Regions from separate parts of the Gemella parahaemolysans genome, predicted to be linked through region 2. Evidence: riboswitches for the same ligand, from Rfam matches in the RefSeq annotation. Region 2 holds a riboswitch; the other holds the start of a gene.

What was found. A riboswitch is a leader RNA that binds a small molecule or an ion and turns the genes downstream of it on or off. The one in region 2 is predicted to bind thiamine pyrophosphate.
Region 1: another riboswitch for thiamine pyrophosphate. It lies ahead of tenA (thiaminase II); the one in region 2 lies ahead of ACWOBP_RS06285 (ECF transporter S component).

What each region holds. Positions count from the first base shown of each region.
Region 1 covers NZ_JBSMTP010000002.1:82,956-91,820, reverse strand. The annotation lists gene ACWOBP_RS02165 (alpha/beta fold hydrolase) at 1-513, opposite strand, end outside; gene thiE (thiamine phosphate synthase) at 730-1,362, opposite strand; gene thiM (hydroxyethylthiazole kinase) at 1,365-2,147, opposite strand; gene thiD (bifunctional hydroxymethylpyrimidine kinase/phosphomethylpyrimidine kinase) at 2,150-2,947, opposite strand; gene tenA (thiaminase II) at 2,951-3,631, opposite strand; TPP riboswitch at 3,775-3,872, opposite strand; gene ACWOBP_RS02140 (LPXTG cell wall anchor domain-containing protein) at 4,196-5,779, shown strand; gene ACWOBP_RS02135 (peptidase) at 5,997-8,865, shown strand, end outside.
Region 2 covers NZ_JBSMTP010000009.1:19,388-28,252, reverse strand. The annotation lists gene ACWOBP_RS06295 (energy-coupling factor transporter transmembrane component T) at 1-474, opposite strand, end outside; gene ACWOBP_RS06290 (ATP-binding cassette domain-containing protein) at 455-1,825, opposite strand; gene ACWOBP_RS06285 (ECF transporter S component) at 1,825-2,382, opposite strand; TPP riboswitch at 2,461-2,550, opposite strand; gene tehB (SAM-dependent methyltransferase TehB) at 2,611-3,474, opposite strand; gene ACWOBP_RS06275 (low molecular weight protein-tyrosine-phosphatase) at 3,634-4,095, shown strand; gene ACWOBP_RS06270 (N-acetyltransferase family protein) at 4,218-4,721, shown strand; gene tehB (SAM-dependent methyltransferase TehB) at 4,765-5,604, opposite strand; gene ACWOBP_RS06260 (metallophosphoesterase) at 5,797-6,519, shown strand; gene ACWOBP_RS06255 (CAP domain-containing protein) at 6,951-8,285, shown strand; gene ACWOBP_RS06250 (hypothetical protein) at 8,420-8,626, shown strand.

The sequences.
Region 1 (8,865 bases), on a different contig from region 2:
CATTTGGAAGTACGTAAAACCAGATTCCGGAACTAGTTTAGAAAATTCTCTTTCTTTGTCCTCTTCATCTTGGTTATTCATACAGTAATCATAAAAAGCATGTTTATAAGGTGGCATAGATTTTTTCCAAAATCCCCAACGTAAAAAATGTTTATAGAAACAAATTACCATACTTGGATAAAAAGCGAAAATTCCTGCAGCAGGTGCAGTTCCCATTAAAATAATTCCCTTAGTCTTTGTCTTCATAGCAACTTTCTGCGCAAGAAGCCCACCTAGAGAATGCCCCAATACAATCGGAGCTTCATCTAACATTTCTATTAAATCTACAATATCATCCGTAAACTCATCCAAACTAACATCTGCTACCTTTTTTTCAACTTCTTCATAAGGCAAATCATGATATCTTAGAGTTGGAGTATATACATTTAAACCTAATTTCTCCAATTCATTAACAAATTCTCCCCAAACAGTTCCGTCACACCATGTACCATGTATCAATACTATATTCGTCATAAAAATTCCTCCTACCACCTGATTAGCATTATTTTTTCCACACTAATTATACACTTAAATCTTTCAACAATCAAATAATCACATAAAATACTCCAAAATATTAATTGTAACAGTCAAAAAAAGAGTAGAATCAAAAACTGGTAAATATTTTTGTTCTACTCTTTACATCACCATTTGAAAGTTATCAAAAAGTGAATTAAACTTTGGAGGCTAATTTTAGAATTGTTCGATCATTTCACGAACAGTTTTTTCAATGTTATCTGAATATGAGATTGCTGATATAATAGATATACCATCAACATCTGTTTTCATAATATCTCTAATATGCTGTGTCTGAATACCACCGATTGCCACTAATGGCATATGTGGTAATAATCTTCTCATTAACTCTAGACCTTCATAACCTATAGCACCGCCAGCATCGTCTTTTGATTGTGTGACATACACAGGTCCTACACCAACATAATCTACATATTCAACTTTAGATTGTTTAAATTCTTCTTCATTTCCGATAGAAAGACCTATTATTTTATTAGGCATTAATTTTCTAATTTCATCAACACCAAGGTCATCCTGTCCTACATGTACTCCGTCAGCATCTATTTCTAATGCCAACTCTATATCATCATTAACAATAAACGGAACATTGTATTTTTTACAAAGATCTTGGAGTTTTATTGCTAATTCTACTTTTTCCTTACCTTCTAAGGCTCCTTCACCTTTTTCACGAAATTGAAATAAAGTTATTCCACCTTTTAAAGCATCTTCAACTACTGTATATAAGTCCTTACCTAAGCAAGTAGTAGTTCCACAAATAAAATATAATTTTAATAGTTCTTTATTAAACATAATTATTTCACCTTTTTAAATGTTTCAATATCTTTATCAGTGATTTCATATAACGCATTAATAAATTCGACTTTGAATGTTCCTGGAAGATGTCCATTAGGACGTTTTTCCGCCATTTCCCCGGCAATATTATATGCTAACATAGCTGTCTCTAATGATTTTAATTCTTCACCTTTCTCTAGTCCAATAAAACTTGCTAATACAGCCCCTAATAAGCATCCTGTTCCAATAACTTTAGGCATCATTGCACTTCCATTATGGATAGTTACTACTTCTCCATTAACAGCAATAGCATCAACTTCTCCAGTTACTACTATAGGGATATTATACTTAGCATTTGCTGCTAAGGCAATTTCATCAATATTATCTACTCCCGCACTGTCTACTCCCTTAGAGGCTACATTTATGCCGACTAAAGATGCAATTTCTCCAGCATTTCCTCTTATAGCTGCTAACTTGTAATTGTTAATTAAATCATCTGATACTTTTTTTCTATACGCTCCCGCTCCACAAGCTACAGGATCTAATACTGCAGGCACATTGTATTTTTCAGCTATTTTAAGTGCTTCTTGGTATAACTTCCAAGTTTCATCTGTTAATGTACCGATATTAATTAATAATCCTCCAGCATATTTTAATAAATCTTCTAAATCTTTTGGATATTCACTCATCGCTGGTGATGCTCCTAGTGCTACTAATCCATTTGCTGTGAAATTTTTAACTACATCATTAGTTATACAAATCACTAACGGTGCTTTCTCTTTTAATAATTTTAAACTTGTCATATTTATAAATATCCTTTAAATGCTATATGATTCACAGGTCCATTTCCATGACCTATTTCTGGTGTGTATTTAATTGCGGCTGTAATGAACTTTTTCCCAATTTCTACAGCTTCAACAATACTTTTTCCTTTTGCTAATTCAGCTGTAATAACTGCTGAGAAGGTACAACCTGTTCCATGTGTATGATTAGTCTTAAATCTTTCACTAGTCCATACTTTTTTAGTCCCATCATTTAAAAATAAATAATCTTTCGCTTCACCTGTTAGATGTCCACCTTTTATAACTACTGACTTACATCCAACTTCATCGATAATGAATTTTCCTGCACGATTAACATCATCTTCTGTTAATATTTTAAAATTAACAATTTCTTCTGCTTCAGGTACATTTGGTGTAATAATAGTTGCTAATGGTAATATTTCTTCTTTTAGATGTTTTCTCGCAACATCATCTATCAATTTATCCCCACTTGTCGCAACCATAACCGGATCAACAACATAAGGAACATATTTTGGTAAATATCTTTTAATTAATTTCATCATGTCAGCATTTGCTATCATTCCAGTTTTTATACTATCAGGTGTTATATCGTCAAACACACTTTTTAATTGCGCTTCTAATATATCTAAATCTAGATTCCTTATCATTTGAACACCCAGCGTATTTTGTGCAACGACACTAGTAACTACAGCCATTCCATACACTTCACGTGCTTGAAAACTTTTTAAATCCGCCATAATTCCTGCTCCACCAGTTGGATCAGTTCCAGCAATAGTTAATGCAATATTAAGTTTACTCATACCCTATACCTCTAAATCCCAACGTTCTTGTATATAAGCCATATTGAAGAAACGACGTTCATGTTCACAACTTTCTAAGAAGTTTTTAATAAGTCTTTGTTTACCTTCTTCACTCATAAATTCAGCTTCACGATTGATAATTTTGTGATACTCAGTAAGTACTTCATCTACTAAGCCATCAGCATAAAATTCAACCCAGAATTTTAGTGGATGATCTTCTGCTAAATTGTGATTAGCTAAAATCTTTCTAGCTACCATTTTATAAATCCATGGACATGGTGCCATTGCACTTAGTGTTTCTGCCATACCAAATGCAAATGCATTATAATACATATGCTTTATATAATGGTCTGCAGATGGATACCACTCTCCGCCTTTAATAATCTCTTGATAGTCTCTCCCTATATAATCTGCTAAGTTTTTATGTGCAGCAATTTCCTCATTTAATACAAAATTAATCTGACCTAAGAAAAAGTTTTTTTCAACTTTATCATTACTTTTCGCTAAAAGAATGGCATAAATATCGCTAAAGCTCTCTAAATATAGTGCATCAGCTTTCAGATAGTGCTCTACTGCTTTCTCTGATAAATCAGCGCGAATTAATCCTTGAATAAAGCCATCATTGTAAATCTTATCAACAATTGGTAATGCCTTTTCTTCCATAATATCAGTAATAAGTTTCATAGGTATATCCCCCTCAGTATATTTAATTTTAGTATAAAATAATATCACTTATGATAAATAAAAAAGTCCCCTTACTAACGTAAAAGAACTCTGAGAACTATATTAACAATATCTTATTATCCACCTATAGTGGATTACTTCTATTATAAAAATATTCACATTTCCTACGCTAGCATTATCTAGTTCAGGTCTAAGGGTCTAACTATGTTATCTCAGCCAAAAGGCTCCCCCAGTGATTTACTCTATTCATTTTCTAAAATCGTAACACAGAAAAAATTAAATGTCAACAATTTAGTTTAAACACTTACAAAATTTCTTTAATCCAAATACTTACTATATATCTTCTACGAAAATAATATTTTTTTATATTTTAAAATTAACCCTCGAATAATTTTGGCTAATTTGTGAAGTAATAGTGAAACTTCATTGTATTTTTTGATTGTTTCTACTCATAATTGAAAATAGTTATCACTTTTTTCTTTATTAATTTATATCTTTGTATTATAATAATAGTGATAATATTTACAATCACAAAACATAATTTTAAGGAGAAATTTCAATAATATGAAACATACAACATTATTAAAAGTTCTTTCTGCATCTGCAATTTTCACTGCAATCGCAGCAATAGAATCTTATGATCATAATGCATTTGCTACCGAAGTTACAACATCTGCAACTCAAAATAATACTGAAACAAAAATAGTATCACAAGATGTTAAAAAATTACAAGATGGTGTATATAATATTAAAACCGAAGCCCTAAACTTCTCTGAAGAAGGTAAACAGTCAATGGCTGCTGCTGGATTAGATAAAGAAAAAACAAAATTAATCGTTAAAAATGGGCAATATTCTGTAAATGTTGCTTTTAAACCAATAAAAATGGGTGTATTTAGCGGATATTTGGGTGATTTAAAATATTACGATGGTAATAAGACTCATGCTAATCGCTCTGAAATAAAAGATAATGAGTTTAAAAATACAACGATTGTTGAAAATTACTCAGAAAATGAAAAAGATGACTATATAGACACTTATAAGCAAAAGTTCCCTGAACGTACGGTTTATCCAAAAACTCTTTCTTATAATGTAGATAAGAACAAAATCGATTCAGATAACAAACTAGAAACATATACACAAGTATTCGTACCAGTAATGGAATCTATCTTTAAAGGTTCAGGTACTCAACGTATGATTTTAAAATTCGATCTAAGCTCACTAGCAACAAAAACAATCACTGTTCCTAAAGTAGATACAGAAAAATTAGCCAAAGAAAAAGCTGAAAAAGAACGTATCGAAAATGAAAAATTAGCTAAAGAAAAAGCTGAAAAAGAGCGTATCGAAAATGAAAGATTAGCTAAAGAAAAAGCTGAAAAAGAGCGTATCGAAAATGAAAGATTAGCCAAAGAAAAAGCTGAAAAAGAACGTATCGAAAATGAAAGATTAGCCAAAGAAAAAGCTGAAAAAGAACGTATCGAAAATGAAAGATTAGCTAAAGAAAAAGCTGAAAAAGAACGTATCGAAAATGAAAGATTAGCTAAAGAAAAAGCTGAAAAAGAACGTATCGAAAATGAAAGATTAGCTAAAGAAAAAGCTGAAAAAGAACGCATCGAAAATGAAAGATTAGCTAAAGAAAAAGCTGAAAAAGAACGTATCGAAAATGAAAGATTAGCTAAAGAAAAAGCTGAAAAAGAACGTATCGAAAATGAAAGATTAGCTAAAGAAAAAGCTGAAAAAGAACGTATCAAAAATGAAAGATTAGCTAAAGAAAAAGCTGAAAAAGAGCGTATCGAAAATGAAAATAAGGCCCCTTTAACAGCTAAAGGTGAAGCCGTTACATTAGATAAACCTGAATTTGATTTAGATGGATTCCTTAAGAATCATAATGGTCCAATTACTGCTAAAGGTGAAGCTACTATATTAGATAAACCTGAATTTGATTTAGAAAACTATATTAAAAATCAAAAAGAATCTTCAGATGAACTTCATAACTCAGAGAGTAAAAATATTCCATCTGAAATTAAAGGAACTGTTAAAAATACTGATAAAACATTACCAAAAACTGGTACAACTACTTCTACTACAGCTTTCTTCGGATTGATTTCACTATTAACTGCATTTGCTTTACGTAAAAAATCCAATAAATAATTTTATAAAAAATGAGTTTGAAGATAATTCAAATTCATTTTTTATTTGTGGCTAAATTGTGACTTATTTTTGAAAAAATTAAGAAAAAATACTTCTTCTTTAGGGATAATTGATATCAATTATCATTTTTTTCTTTATTTTTTATTATTTTTGTATTATAATAGTGATAACAATTTAATATCTAATAATATACAAAATAAAGGAGAAAATTCCTAATATGAAAAATACAACATTATTAAAAGTTTTGTCAGCAACTGCAATTTTTTCTGCTGTTGCAGCAATTGAAGCATACGATCAGGATAGTTTCGCATTTGCAGCAGAAGAAACACCTGTCGTAGAAAATACAACAACTTCTACTACGAAGCCAACTACTACACAACCTACAGCGCCAGCATCTACTACTGGAGAAACTAATTCATCAGCAACTCCAACAGTGAACTCTGCTGCAGCCCCTACTACTACACCAACGACAGCAACTACTGCTCCTAAAGCTGAAGAACCGGCTACTGTAGCTCAAGATGTTAAAGCTTTAAAAGATGGAGAATATAAGATTAGTGCTGAAGCATTAAAATTCCATGAAGAAGGTCGTCCTTCTATGGCTGCCGCTGCAATCGATAATGAAAAAACAAAATTAATAGTAAAAAATGGAGAATACTCTGTAAATGTTTCATTTAAACCTATCACATTTAGTGGTCTTACTGGTTATTTAGGAGATTTAAAATACTATGATGGAGATAAGACTCACGCAGATCGTGAAAAAATTGCAGATAGTGAGTATAAAGATTCAACTATTGTTGAGAATTATAGTACTAATGAAACAGATAACTTCATAAATGCATACAAAGAAAAATTCCCTAATCGTACTGTTTATCCAAAAATTGTTAATTACCATGTAGATAAAAATAAAATCGATTCAAACAATAAACTAGAAACATACACTGAAGTTTTTGTTCCTGTTATGGCTTCATTTGGACAAAGTTTTGGAACTCAAAAAATGATTTTAAAATTTGACTTATCATCTTTAGCTAGAAAAAAAGTAACTGCTGACAACTATGAAGCAGCAACTTACGAAAATCCTAACAAAGACGTTGAATACAAAGGAACTATAAAAAAAGACTTCCCTATTCACGTTCAAGGACATTTAAGAAATGCTAACAACAACGATGAAGAATCATTATACGGTTCTGCGTTAGATAACTATGTTAAAGTAGAAAAAGTTGGAGATAAATACAAATATACTTTAAGATTCAAAAAAGGTCTTGCTGATGTAGGTGGAGAATTCTATCCATTCGAATTACATAAAGTAGCATACCAAGGTAAAGATATTCCATTAACTACTTTAGCAACAAATGGTAATTCTTCAGTAAAAGAAGGATCTATCATTACTGATAAACTATTAGAAAAAATTCAATTAGACGGTACTGCTCCATATCCAAATGGTGCTCTTATGTCTCACTTTGTTACATTAAAACTATACTATGAAACAGCTACTGATTATAAGGAAAGACCTGTAAAATTAGAAGATGTAGTTGCACCTGCTAAACCTAAACCAGTTAAGCCTGCACCAACTACACCAAAAGAAGAACCAAAACCAGCTACACCAACAGCTGCTGACCACAATGTTGATGCTGATAAAGTTCCTAACACTTTCCCTACTACAGTAAAAGCTGAATTAAATGGTAGAACAACTGGTACTGCTTCAATCTATGAAAATGCATTTGTTAAAGATGTAAAAGTTGAAAAAGTTGGGGATAAATATCAATATACTATCCAAGTTAAAGAAGGGAAATCTACTAACTTCTTATTACGTAATAAGCCATTCACAGTTTCTAAACTTACTTATAAAGGAACTGAAATTAATTTTACTGAAGTTGATGCAGCTACTAAGTTAAAAGAAGGGAAAATCTTAACTGATTCTCTTCTAGACAAGATCCAAGTTGATGCTGTATTAAATGTTCAAACTAAAGGTGGAGCTAAACCTAGATTTGAAGACAGAACTGCTGAAAGTACAATAGCTTTAGACTTCCCTAAAGTGGAAAAACCTAAAGAAGTTACACCTGCTAAACCTTCAGTACCTGACCATGAAGTAGATGCTGATAAAGTTCCTACTACATTCCCAGCTACTGTTAAAGGCGAATTAAATGGTAGAACTACTAATTCAAGTTCAATCTATGAAAATGCATTTGTTAAAGATGTAAAAGTTGAAAAAGTTGGAGATAAATATCAATACACTATTCAAGTTAAAGAAGGAAAATCTTCTACTTACTTATTACGTAATAAACCATTCACAGTTTCTAAACTTACTTATAAAGGAAATGAAATTAACTTTACTGAAGTTGACGCAGCTACTAAACTAAAAGAAGGAAAAATCTTAACTGATACTCTTCTAGATAAAATTCAAGTTGATACTGTAATTAGCGTACAAACTAAAGGTGGAGCTAAGCCTAGATTCGAAGAACGTGCTGCTGAAAGTACAATAGCTCTAGACTTCCCTACTGTAGAAAAAGTTAAAGAAGAAGCTGCAAATAACTTAGTTCCAGCTATAATTAATAATGCCCATGAATCTAATAGAACTTCAATGGCAGATGGTGCATTAGTACATGAAAAAACTCGTGTTGAAAAAGTAAATGATACGTACAACTACTATTTAACATTTAAAGACTTATATATCAATACTCTAGTAGGAACTGTAGATACTTTAACTGTTGATGGTACTGCAGCTGAAAGAACTGATCTTGGTGGTGAAGGTCATGAAAAAGTATTCCACTTCACAAGTCCTGAAAAATTAACTGAAAAAACTATTACATTCTCAGTATCAGTAAACGGAAAACCATTAAAAGGTCATTCAAATGTTGCAGCAACACTTAAATTCAATTGGGATGGTGCTACTCCACTAACAGCCGATCAAGTAACATCATTACGCAAAGATGAAACTACAAAAGCTCAAGCTGAAAAAGAGAGATTAGAAAAAGAAGCTGCTGCTAAAGCTCAAGCTGAAAAAGAGAGACTTGAAAAAGAACAAGCTCAAAAAGCCGAAGCTGATCGTCTTGAAAAAGAAAGATTAGAAAAAGAAGCCGCTGCTAAAG
Region 2 (8,865 bases):
AGCGTAATAGTATGGTGACCAAAAAGCTAAGAAAACTCCTCTTAAACGACTGGATTTTGTAATCATCTGAGTTTCATATTGGATTCTCGGTAATGCTTGGATAACTACTAGGAGCCCATAAACTACATTTGAGGATAGACCATGCTGTTCGAAATATTTTAACAGTTCTACTAGAGAAATGTATGTTGCCATGAATAAACCTAAGGCTGCAAAGCTATATGTTCTAGAAAAAATTAATAGAGCAAATTTATAATTTGAACTATGAACGATTATGGCCCAACCAGAACCTAATGCTGGTAATAGTGGTACTAGGATGAAATACAGTAACTTTTTCCAGTATCTTGATAGAGAAAAATAGAGAATTGTTACCCCAATAATCATAAAATTTAAAATTAATAATTTACTAAATGAAATCCAAATAGTTAATAATAATACTATTAATGCTAGAGTAGGACTAATTATTTTCTTTTCCATAATCCCCCTCCTTTATATAATGTAGAGTATTATCTGAAATTTCAATATGATAATCACTTCTATTATTCAGTGGTTCTAATCTGTGACTAACAATAATAAATGATTGCCCAGCAACTTTTTTATTTTCTTCAATCCAATCCATTACAAATGAACATGCTCTTTCGTCGAGATGAGTAAAGGGTTCATCTAACAGAAGAAGTTCAGTTTTTTGGCTTAATAAACACATAAGTTGGATAAGTTTTCTTTGTCCTCCACTATAATAATATAGACTTTTATCGAGTTCTTTTTCTAAATCAAATTCTTTTAGAAGTTTTTCTTGCCATGCGGTAGCATGATCCCAAATATCTTTTTGCATAGAAATCTCTTCGCGAGGCATCAAACTTATAAACTGTTGAAAGGCATCTTGTAAACAAGTGCTTATTTTTTTATATAGTTTTCTTGATTTTTTAACCTTCAAATTATTAAAGTATATATTTCCATCATACTTTTTTAATTGAGAAATAGCATGAAGCAATGTTGTTTTTCCAGTACCATTATCTCCAGTTAAAGTAGTAATCCCTTTATAAATGTCAAAATTACTTATATTCAGTAGTTCCTTATCACCTTGGTTAATCTTAACATTTTCTAGTTTTAATATTTGATTAGATTTAATAGTATTACATAGACTAATATTATTAGAAATAATATTAGGGTTATTAATTAGCTTGAAATGTCCATTTTCTAAACAATAAAATGTATCTGCATAATTTAGATAAAGTTGATATTCATGATCACAAACAATTATTGTTACTCCATGTTTGTTTAAGTCTTTCAGAAGAGTCAATAGAGAATTACGAGTCTTCTTATCAACATTGGCAAATGGTTCATCTAAAATTAAAACTTCACTTCCCATAGCTAATGCTACAGCAAAAGCAGCTCGCTGTCGTTCCCCCCCAGATAATGTATGGATATGCTTAGTAGAAATTTCTCGAGTGTTTGTAATTGATAAAGCATAATCTAGTTTTTCGTTAATAATCTTGGGTTCTAGACATAAATTTTCTAGAGCAAAGATTATTTCTTCTTCTAAAGTAGGCATAACAAACTGATTAATTGCATGTTGCATCACATATCCAATTTTTTTAACGTGTTCTTGCATGGGAATATCAACAATATTTTTTCCTCTATAACTAATTACTCCCTCGTAATGTTCTTTATTTAATTTACAAATAGTACGAAGTAGGGTAGACTTACCACTACCAATATTCCCGGTTAGAACTAACCAACTATGTTCTTTTATTTTTAAACTAACATTATCAAACAAGACTTTATCTTTAATTTTTAGAGAAAAATTATCGATTTCTATAATATTCATTATTTATTACCACTATTTTGTACTTTATTAACAATATTTAAAATTAATTTAACGCAGATGACTCCAAAGAAGAATACAGAAATAAAACGTACAATTAGAATTGCTAGAATCATACCTACAGAAAATGCTTCATAACCAGCTTGGAAATACTTATAAGCAAAGCTAAATAGCGTAATACCTACTGCAGAAAGGAATAGTGAAAATGTATCGTAGCGTTTGTATCTTGTAGCTAAGAAACCAACTTCAGATCCTACTCCTTGTACTAATCCTGAAACAAGAACGGCAGCACCAAAGTATGAACCATATAGCATTTCAGCTAATGCTCCTAGAACTTCTCCAAGTGTAGCACTACCTGGTTTTTGAATAAGTACTGCAGCAACCGGTCCAGCCATTACCCATAATCCAAATAATATTGAGTTAGCGAATGGTGCGTATCCTACTGCTCCAAGAGCAGCTTTTAATGGAACGTAAACCAAACTTGTTGCAAGGAATATCCCCCCAAATAAGAATCCTATTAAAGCTATAATAATTATGTCCTTTGTAGACCATTTTTTCATAAGAAAAACCTCCTGTTATTTTATATTCATTAAAACAACAAGAGGTACTTTTAAAATCAAAAATACAAATAAGTATAGTTAGTTAAATTAACATTTTCCTACGGCTGTACTAACAACGTCAGGTTCTATGGGTATAATCTCAGCATAAAAGCACCCCAAATGTTTTAATGATTGCTAAAATTATATCATACGTTGATAACGGTGTCAAAAATGTAGCTTGAAAGAAAATTATTTAATTTTTTTAGCAAGCATAGTAGCAAAACGTAGCTTAAATCTATTACCATTAGCATCAGTTTTATGAAGTTGTCCAAAATCTTCATTATATTTAATAAACTCCCAGTTTTTATAATATTCTTTAAGTTCATTTTCTTTGAAAGTAAAAGGGAACGGTAGTGGACAAGGGGCATCATCAGTAGACATAGCAGCAACTATTAAATTATAGCCACCTATATTAGTTTGATCTTGCATATTTTTAATAACTTTAGGAATAGATTCTTCCTCGATAAACATTAAAACTACTGTTGAAAAGATGAAATCATAGGTATTTCTAAGAGCTGCTGTATTAATATCATAACTACCGATTTTAATATCTAAATTTTCGATTTTTGATGTTTCCATCAAAAATTCTAAAGCAGGAATATTATTATCTACTGCAGTCACTTCAAAGCCAAGTTTAGAAAGAAATAAAGCATTACGCCCCTGCCCAGATCCCAAATCTAACGTTTTACAAGGTTTAATAGTCTCCAAGGCTTCTACTATTTCAGAGTGAGCAGGATTAATATCGTATTTGTTTTTGAAATAATTTTTCGGTTCGCAGTAAAATTCTAAGAAACATTCTAAGTCATCAGATAAAGGTGCAACACGATGCCATGCTTGCGGTTCTACGAATGGAATTTCGCTCTCAGGGGTAAAGATGTGCTCAGCTATAACTTCATTATCTGCAGTTAATTCTGTAAATTGTAATTGTCCTTTTAGAATTGTTAATTTTGCCCAGACGTCTTTTCTAGTGTTGTGTTTTTGTCTAAAAGGTTTAGGAAGTGTTTCAGTTGTCCAAATTGGTAATTGTTTATAGCATACTAAATTTTTTATCATACTAATCTCCTTATTAACGGTTAAATTTAATCTTATTATAGCATGTAAAATATAAAATTCAAATAATGATTAAACTCAGTAAAAAGTACTTTGTTATGTTGTTTTAAAATCTTTATGATATAATAAAAAATATGAAAACAAGAATGAGGTAACGAAAAAATGGTAAAAGTGTTATTTGTTTGTTTAGGAAATATCTGCCGTTCACCAATGGCAGAAGCAATATTTAGAGACATGGTTGAAAAAGAAGGATTAAGTGAAAAAATCTTAATTGATTCAGCTGCAACTAGTAGTTGGGAACATGGAAATCCTGTACACAGTGGTACTAGAAATGAACTCGCTAAAGTTGGTATTGGTGTAGAAGGGATGTATTCTCGTATCCTAAATGATAATGACTTAGATTCAGATTATATCGTAGGAATGGATGATAGTAATATAGAAAATATTAAAAAATTCATTGCAGGTAGAAAAACAGGAGAGGTTAAGAAATTATTAGAGTATGCTGGAGAAGATAGAATTATCGATGATCCATGGTATACAGGAGATTTCAAAACAACATTCAATGATGTAACTAAGGGATGTAAGGCTTTATTAGATAAAATCAAAAAAGAAGATATTAAATAAATAATCGTAAATTAATTTTAAAATATAAAAAACGTCTTTGTTAGGCTATATATTTAGGAATCTTATTATAGATTTCAAAGAAATTATTGTTTAAATTAAAGAAAGTATTTAAGGAGAAAACCATGATAAATATTAGAACGGTTGACTTAAAAGATGCCAGAAAACTAGTAGATATTTATAGACCGTATGTAGAACACACTGCAATTACTTTTGATTATACTGTACCAAGTGTACATGAATTTGAGGAGAAAATTTCGAAATCTATTCAAAGTTATCCATTTTTGGTTGCTGAAGAAGCTAACGATATATTAGGTTATGCTTATGCTAGTGAATTTTATCCGAAGGATGCATACAAATGGACAGCTGAGATTACAATCTATCTAGATGAAAAAGCTCGAGGTAAAGGTGTTGGAGAAAAGTTATATACTGAACTCGAAAGACAACTTTATGATAAAGGTATGTGTAGATTAACATCATGTATAGCATATCCTGATGAAGGAAGCATTTCATTTCATGAAAAAAGAGGATTTAGAAAAGTAGCTCATTTTGAAAAAGTAGGATATAAGTTCAATCGTTGGTATGATGTAGTATGGTATCAGAAAGATATTAGAGAAAATATTGAATAGAAGAAAGCCCCACAAGAAAATAAAAAATCTTGTGGGGTTAGTTTTATTCTGATACTTTTTGAGCAAGGATTACAGCGTACGGATAAGGTGAAGCGGTGATGTTTTCACTATAAGTAATAATTTTCCAATCCTCATAGTATTCCTTAAGTTCATTTTCTATAAAGGTAAAGGGAAAAGGGGTAAGAGGCAAACCATGTTTTGTGGCATTTAAGGCACTTACAATTAAGTTATATCCTTTATCATTTGTTTGCTTTTTCATATTACTAATAATACTGTGGATTCTTGTAGGATTTAAATACATGAATACATCTGTAGAAAATATAAAATCGTAAGTATCCTTTATATTAGCAGTTGAAATATCGTGCTTGAAAACATTTAGATCTAATTTTTCTATAATTGAAATATCTGCTAAATCTTGTAAGAATTTAGCGTTAATGTCAACCGCTGTTATATTAAAATTTAGTGTAGAAAGGTATAGCGAATTTTTACCTTGTCCGGCCCCTAAATCGAGAGTTTTACATGGCTTAACATACTTCATTGCTTTAACAATCTCTTGATGAGCGGGATTAAGATCGTATTTATTAAAAAAATAATCTTTAGGTAAACAATAAAACTCTAAATGAAATTGTAAATCTGTAGAAGTTGGATTTATTCTAAAAATACTTTGAGGTTGAATAGTTTCAATATTATTTTTTTTATTGAGAGTAAGTTGTTTAATAACACTATTTTCATCATCTAGAAAGCTAAGTTTCATTTTTCCTTTAATGATTATTAGTTTAGTCCAGACACCTTCTTTCGTATAAAAACTTTCTCTATAAATTTTGGGTAAGGATAGAGCAGTGAGGTTGGATGTACGTTTAAAGCAAAGTAGGTTATTTTCCATAGTCTGCTCCTTTCGTAATAATTTACTAATATTATATCATGTGAAAAGTTTAATTAAAAATGATAACCTAAAGTAAATATATTAAAATTTATGAAAAGAAGAGAGTTATTTAATCTGATGAAATATTAATATTTACATGAGGATTTATTTGATATATTATAGAAACTATAGATAAATAAAGAAGGTGTTTTTATGAGAATATTAGTAATATCAGATATTCATGGTAGCTTTTATACTATGAAAAAATTATTAAATGAGGTAAATTTTAATAGCAAAAATGATAAACTAATTTGTTTAGGCGATATGTGTGATAGAGGAAAGAATACAAAATTAGTATGGGAGTTTTTTTATAATTTACAAAAAGAAAATTCTAATCATGTAGTGTTATTAGGTAATCATGAAGATATGTTTAATTTAGCGATTAAAGAGGCAATGTATAGTGATAATTTATCTGTAAGACAGGATCATTACTTTAGAAATGGTGGTTTAACAACGCTACAATCATTTTACCCAGAAGCTACTATAGAAAATAGGGGAATATATTTTAGAAAGTTTGCTCAAGAGTATAAGTTTATGAGAAGATGGTTAAAGAATCTTCCTACGAGATATGAAAGTTTAGAGTATTATTTTATTCATGCTGGAGTGGATTATAGTAAAAATTTTTGGAATCAAACACATAGGGATATGATTTGGATAAGGGAACCATTTTTAAGCAGTACTGATAAATATAATAAAAGAGTTTTTCATGGACATAGCCCTGTGAAAGAAGAACCATTTTATGACGAGAGAGATAATAGAATTGCTATAGATGGTGGATGTGTCTATGGCGGAAAATTAAATTTAGTAGTAATAGAAGAAAACAATTTTAAAATTAAACAAAGTAAAATCTTACAAGAAGATGTTTATGAAGAATAGAAAATAGCAGATATAGAGAATTTTCTCTATATCTGCTATTTCACATAAAAAAAAACCGAGAACATTTGTCTCGGTCTCTTATAGAAAAGGAAAGTTTATGAAGTTTATAACTATTTACTAGTTATGATATAATTATAATGTCTGAAACTTAAATATACTTTAAATTTAGTTTTAAGATATATTTGATGTAAAATTACACGAAATTCTATTATATAAGCGTTTGAAGGGGATAATATGGTATTTTGGTAAAAGTTGTTATTTTAAGTAAATAACAAAAATAAAGTAATTAAAGATGTAGAAATATTTCTATAGTGTTACAAAATGTATTTTATATTACAAAATAGAAAAACTATTGATTATGTATAAGATATTGAACTATAATATAGGAGAAGTAATTATTAAAGTTAACGAATTAAGGAGAAGATAAAGCTATGAAAAAAAAGGGATTAAAAGTAACTAGTCAAATTTTAACTGGGATGGTTCTATTAACAGGATTAACAACAGTTCCTACTAATGCAGTAGAAATGAAAACAGCTTTAGTAGATATGAATGTAGCTAATGTAAAAGCAACTGTGTATGAAAAAGAAGGGCATTTTTATGCTAAACTAGTTGCAGATAAAGATGTTTCAAATGTAGTCGCACGTATTACTACTGAAAAAAAAGCAGAATTTTTAATTAAAAGAGATACTATTAAGGCTGGAGAAGAAGTAGTAGTAGAGTTGGATATGACAGCACAAGTACCAACGAAGAAACTACCACATACAGGAGTACAAAGAGAAGGATTTACAGTAGTAAATAAGGCAGGTGGACATGAGTTTAAAATTAATGTTCGTTATGAGGTGACAACACCTGAAGTAAAAGAACAGCCTGAACAACCTTCAAAAGAGCCAGATCCAACTAAGAAAGCAGAAGAGCCTAAGCAGGCTGATGTAAAAAAAGTTGATGATTCTAAAACTAAAGAATCTGAAAAACCTGCATATACTTTCCCTAGCGATATAAAAGATGAAACAACGAAGAAACAAGATGTTGCTTATAGAGTAGTTCCTGCAAAAACTGATGAAACTCCTAAAACAGAAGAAGTAACAAAGCCTGTTGAGGAATCAAAAACTAATGAAACAGCAGTAGAAAAACCAACAACACCTACAGAAGTAAAACCTTCAGAAAAACCAGTAGAAACAGTAGATGTTCCTAAAAAAGAAGAAACAAAAGTTGTAACAGAGGAAAAAGTGGAGCAACCTAAAAAAGAAACTGCACCACAAGTAGCAACAAGTAGAGAAGAACAAATAAGACAGGCATTTATTAATAAAGTAGATCAATTAAGAAAAGTAAATGCACTAAATGCATTATCAGTGAATGTAGCATTAAATACTTCTTCACAAAGAAGAAGTGCTGATGTTCCAACACGTAGAATAGACGGTAATCTTCATGGACCTAATGGTTCTATAAAATATGAAACAGATGCAGCTAAAGCAGCAGGATATACAAAACAAATCTTACCTAATGTTGCTATAACTGGAGAAAATGGAACACCTGAAGAAATTGCTCAAAGATTATTTGATATATTATTCAAAGAAATTGGAAATGTTTCAGCTTACAAATATGGTCACAGAAATACATTATTAGATAGCACAGCAACTGAACATGGTGTTGGAGTTACTATAAGTAATGGACAAGTTTATTTAGTACAACATCAAAATACTAGTGGACATTTTAATGGGACAACACCTACTCCAGGTAAATACTTAGATGGTTCGACATCAATTTAGAAAATACAAGTACTGTAAAATAATAAATGTAAGAAGCTAATTTAGAGATTATCTAAGTTAGCTTTTTATATTACAAATTTAGCTCAACTTCTTTTAAAATTTATTGATTAGATATAATAAGTAAGTAAATAAAAATGAAAGTAGCTCTAGCTAAAAAATTTGGTATAACAAGCTTCTCATTATTTAGAGCAGGAGATGATGATGGAACAGGTCATGGACATAATTCTGGTATGGCTGTTGACTTCATGGTACCAGTAGGGTCAGTACAAGGGGACCAACTTGCAGAGTATCTAACTAAGAATATGAATGAACTTGGTGTTTACTACATTATATGGGAATAAAGATTCTATATGCCACAAAATAATATTTATGGACCAGAAAATACATGGAATTTAATGCCTAATCGTGGTGGAGTAATAGCTAATCACTATGATCACGTTCATGTAAGTTTTGTAAAATAAAATATAAAAAATAGACAACTAACAGACGAAATATATTCTACGTTAGTTGTCTATTTTACATTAAAAATCTAAATAATACTTTTAAAATATCTCCTGAAGTAGTATAATTATAGGTGAAT